One region of the Dactylosporangium sp. CA-092794 genome, then DNA from elsewhere that is predicted to be linked to it. Evidence: riboswitches for the same ligand, from Rfam matches in the RefSeq annotation. Region 1 holds a riboswitch; the other holds the start of a gene.

Region 1 (2,194 bases):
TATGCCTTGAACTGCGGCGTCGACGCCTCGCCCAGGGCCACCGCGATGCCCGCCGTGGTGTGGTTGTGCGGGCCGCCCTGCAAACCGGGGAACACCGCCTTGTCGACGGCCTTGGCGTGCCGCTCGTCGGACATGAGCATCGCGCCGCGGGGGCCGCGCAAGGTCTTGTGCGTCGTGGTCGAGATGACCTCGGCGTGGCCGACCGGGGACGGGTGGGCGCCGCCGGCGATCAGGCCGGCGATGTGGGCGATGTCGGCGACCAGGACGGCGTCGACCTCGCGGGCGATCTCGGCGAAGCGCGGGAAGTCGATGGTGCGCGGGATGGCGGTGCCGCCGGAGAAGATGAGCTTCGGGCGCTCCCGCAGGGCGATGTCGCGGACCTCGTCGAAGTCGATCCGGCCGTCCTCGCGGCGGACGGTGTACTGCACGGCGCGGAACCACGCGCCGGTGGCCGAGACGTTCCAGCCGTGGGTGAGGTGGCCGCCCATCGGCAGCGCCATGCCCATGACGGTGTCGCCCGGCTTGGCCAGGGCCATGTACACGGCCAGGTTGGCCGGCGAACCCGAATACGGCTGGACGTTGGCGTGCTCGACGCCGAACACCGACTTGGCCCGGGCGACCGCCAGCTCCTCGATCGGGTCGATGAACCGCTGGCCCTCGTAGTACCGCTTGCCGGCGTAGCCCTCGGAGTACTTGTTGGTCAGGACCGTGCCGGTCGCTTCGAGCACGGCCTGGGAGACGTAGTTCTCCGAGGCGATCATCCGCAGCGTGTCGTGCTGCCGCTCGGCCTCGCCCTCGATCAGGGCGGCCAGCTGCGGGTCGGCCTCGGTGAGTGCGGTCAGGGCTGGGACGTGCATGCGCTTCCTCCTGGCAGATGCCACGATCGGGCACCCAGGCGCGCGGTGCCGGATTCCTTGGGAGCTCCCCGGTGGTCGGTTCCACCTTGTGTGCGCCAGTCGCAGATGACGCCGCCGATGGTAGTGGAACCGGGCGGCTGGTAGTGGAACCGGCCACCGGAAATGGCATTGTCGAACGGGTCGGTTACGGCACCAGGCGGTACGCCCCGTCGCTGGCGGAGGTGGCCATCGACGCGTAGGCGCGCAGCGCGGCCGAGACCGGGCGGTCGCGGTCGGCCGGGGTGTACGGGTGGTCGCGCTTCTCCTGGGCGATCCGCCGGGCGGCGAGCTGCTCCTCGGGCACCCGCAGCTCGAGCGAGCGGGCCGGGATGTCGATCTCGATCGGGTCGCCGTCCTCGACCAGGGCGATCAGGCCGCCGCCGGCCGCCTCCGGGCTGATGTGGCCGATGGAGAGTCCCGAAGTACCCCCGGAGAAACGGCCATCGGTGATCAGGGCGCAGGCGCGACCCAGGCCGCGGCCCTTGAGGAACGAGGTCGGATACAGCATCTCCTGCATGCCCGGCCCGCCCTTCGGGCCCTCGTAGCGGATGACCACGACGTCGCCGGGGACGACCTGCTTGGCCAGGATGCCGTCGACGGCGGCCTCCTGCGACTCGAACACCCGGGCGGGGCCCGCGAAGCGCAGGTTCTCCTCGGGCACGCCGGCGGTCTTCACGACGCAGCCGTCGGGCGCGAGGTTGCCGAACAGGATCGCGAGGCCGCCGTCGGCGGTGTACGCGTGCTCGACGCTGCGGATGCATCCCTCCGCGCCGTCCGTGTCCAGCGAGCTCCACCGGTTGGTCGTGGAGAACGGCTCGGTCGTGCGGACTCCGCCCGGCGCCGCGTGGAACAGGTCGATCGCCTCCGGCGAGGCCTTACCGCCGCGAATATCCCAATTGTCCAGCCACTCGCCCAGCGTCGGACTGTGCACGGAATACACCGACTCGTTCAACAGGCCCCCGCGCGACAGTTCACCCATGATCGCAGGAATGCCACCGGCGCGGTGGACGTCCTCCATGTGGTACTTCTGCGTGTTCGGCGCGACCTTGGCCACGCACGGCACGCGGCGGGAGATCGCGTCGATGTCGGCGACCGTGAAGTCCAGCTCGGCCTCGCGGGCGGCGGCCAGCAGGTGCAGCACGGTGTTGGTCGACCCGCCCATGGCGACGTCGAGCGCGACGGCATTCTCGAACGCGGGGCGCGACGCGATGGCCCGGGGCAGGACCGAGGCGTCGTCGCCGTCGTAGTAGCGCTTGGCGAGCTCCACGACCAGCGAGCCGGCCCGGGAGAACAGCTCC
Region 2 (2,194 bases), 1.6 Mb from region 1:
GGCCCGGCGCGGCGCGGCCCGGAACGCGGGACCGGGAACGGCGCGATCCGGAAGCGGCGCGGCTCAAGGCACGTCCTAAACCGAGGCGTGGCCCCCGAGCCGAGCCCGACCGAGTGGGTCTCGGCACAAGGTCGTGCGTTGCCCGGGCACGCGGCCTGGGCAACGCGCGCCCGTAGGCATGGCCCCGGGCCACGGCTCGACCCCCGCCCGTGGCACGACCCCGGGGCGCCGCCTGGGCGCGGTGCGCGCATGGGTGGTGTGGGCGAACGGGCGGCGGTGCTGGGCGAAACCCGTGAGCGATTAAGGCTCGGGTGGTGCGGCGTTCGGCGGCGGGTGCCCGCCCCAAACGTTTCACGTGAAACGGGGGTTTCACGTGAAACGGCGCTCGGCGGCTTCGATGGCGTTGCGGAAGAGCATGGCTACGGTGGTGGGGCCTACGCCGCCTACTCGGGGGGTGATGGCTGAGGCTACGGCGGCGCATTCCTCGGCGACGTCCGGCAAGAGGCGGCGGCCCTCGTAGCGCACGCCGCCGCCGATGACCACGGCGCCGGGCTTCACGTGCTCCGGCTGGATGATGCCCGGGACGCCGGCGGCGGCGATCAGGATCTCGGCGCGGCGGGTGTAGCGGGGCCAGTCCGGGACACCGGTGTGTACCACCGTCACGGCGGCGTTCGCCGTTGGGCGCTTCTGGGCCAGGAGCATCGCGAGGGGGCGGCCCAGTGTCGCGCCGCGGCCCAGGATCACCACCTCGCGGCCGCTCACCGGGATGCCGTGGTGGGCGAGTAGCGCCTCGATGCCGGCCGGCGTGCAGGGGAGGGGGCCGGGGATTCCGGCGGCTAGGCGGCCCAGGTTCAGCGGGTGCATGCCGTCGACGTCCTTGTCCGGGTCGACGCGCATGAGAGCGGCCTCGTAGTCCAGGTGTGGCGGTATCGGGTACTGGATCAGCAGCGCGTGGACGGCGGGGTCGGCGTTGAAGCCGTCGATGACGGCGTGGAGTTCTCGCTGGGTCGCCGTTGCCGGGAGGTGGGCGTGCGGGGAGGCGAAGCCGAGTTCGGCCGCCTGGCGTTGCTTGATCCGGATGTAGCCGGCGCTCGCGTCGTCGTCGCCGACGAGGATTGTGGCGAGGGACGGGGTGATGCTGTGGGAGCGGAGGGCCTCGGCGCGGGATGCCACATCGGCCAGGATCGCGTCGGCGACCGGGGCGCCCGGAAGCAGGCGGGCGGAGTGGGCGGACGGCGTGGTGGAAGAGGACACAGCCGTGGGTGACTCGGACATACGACTCCTCGCATCCGTGGGAGCCCAGGCGGTCGACTCCCACGCCGAGGCTTCCCGATGGTTGCCCATCCTTGGTGCCGCCAGTCGCGTCTTCGCCAATTATGCCCGATGCCGTCCCAGCGCCGAGGCGAGAGGGAAGCGACGAGGAGGAGGGAGCGGCGAGAGCGAAGCGAGGGGGAGAGAGGCGAGGCGGAAGGCGAGAGGGATGTAAGGAGGAGAGAGACGACGGGGATGGGGAAGGGCGAGAGCGAAGCGAGGCGGAGGGACAGGCGAGGGGAAGGGCGAGAGCGAAGCGAGGAGGAGAGAGGGGCGGGGCAGGGCGAGGAAGAGGGAGAGCGAGGAGGAGAGAGCAGCAAGCGGGACTGGGAGGAAACGAGGGCGAGAAAGCAGAACCGCCCCGGACCGCTTTGTGCGGTCGGGGCGGTTCAGGCCAACCGGGTGCTAGGGCGAGCCAAGTCAAACCAGGTGCGAGGGCGAGCCGAATGCGGAACGGCGGACGGCGGGGACGGTCAGGCCGAGGGGCGGACGACGATCCGGCGGGCGGGCTCCACGCCCTCTGACTCGCTCTCCACGCCCGGCAAGGCGTTGATGACGTCGTGGACGCACTTGCGCTCGAAGGCGCTCATCGGCTCCAGGCGCACGGCCTCGCCGTACTCCTTCACCTTCTCCGCCGCGTTCTTGGCGATGGCGCCGAGCTCCTTGCGGCGCAGCGACCGGTAGCCGCCGACGTCGAGCAGGAGCCGGCTCGGGGAGCCGGTCTGCCGGAAGACCGCCAGCCGGCTGAGCTCCTGCAGCGCCTCGAGGGTCGCGCCGCGCTGGCCCACCAGGGCCTGCAAACGCTTGCCCGAGCCGTCGCCGCCCTCGACGACCTCGACGACCGGGCGGCCGCTGACGACCAGCTCGTCGATGTCGCCGTCGT

Evidence for each region. A riboswitch is a leader RNA that binds a small molecule or an ion and turns the genes downstream of it on or off. The one in region 1 is predicted to bind ZMP and ZTP.
Region 2: linked by a shared signal. The riboswitch ahead of ACQPXD_RS56430 (bifunctional 5,10-methylenetetrahydrofolate dehydrogenase/5,10-methenyltetrahydrofolate cyclohydrolase) and the one ahead of glyA (serine hydroxymethyltransferase) in region 1 are both predicted to bind ZMP and ZTP.

Annotation. Positions count from the first base shown of each region.
Region 1 is NZ_CP192044.1:1,618,428-1,620,621, forward strand. It holds gene glyA (serine hydroxymethyltransferase) at 1-857, opposite strand, end outside; ZMP/ZTP riboswitch at 883-965, opposite strand; gene ilvD (dihydroxy-acid dehydratase) at 1,042-2,194, opposite strand, start outside.
Region 2 is NZ_CP192044.1:13,007,678-13,009,871, forward strand. It holds gene ACQPXD_RS56430 (bifunctional 5,10-methylenetetrahydrofolate dehydrogenase/5,10-methenyltetrahydrofolate cyclohydrolase) at 370-1,275, opposite strand; ZMP/ZTP riboswitch at 1,291-1,373, opposite strand; gene ACQPXD_RS56435 (protein jag) at 1,785-2,194, opposite strand, start outside.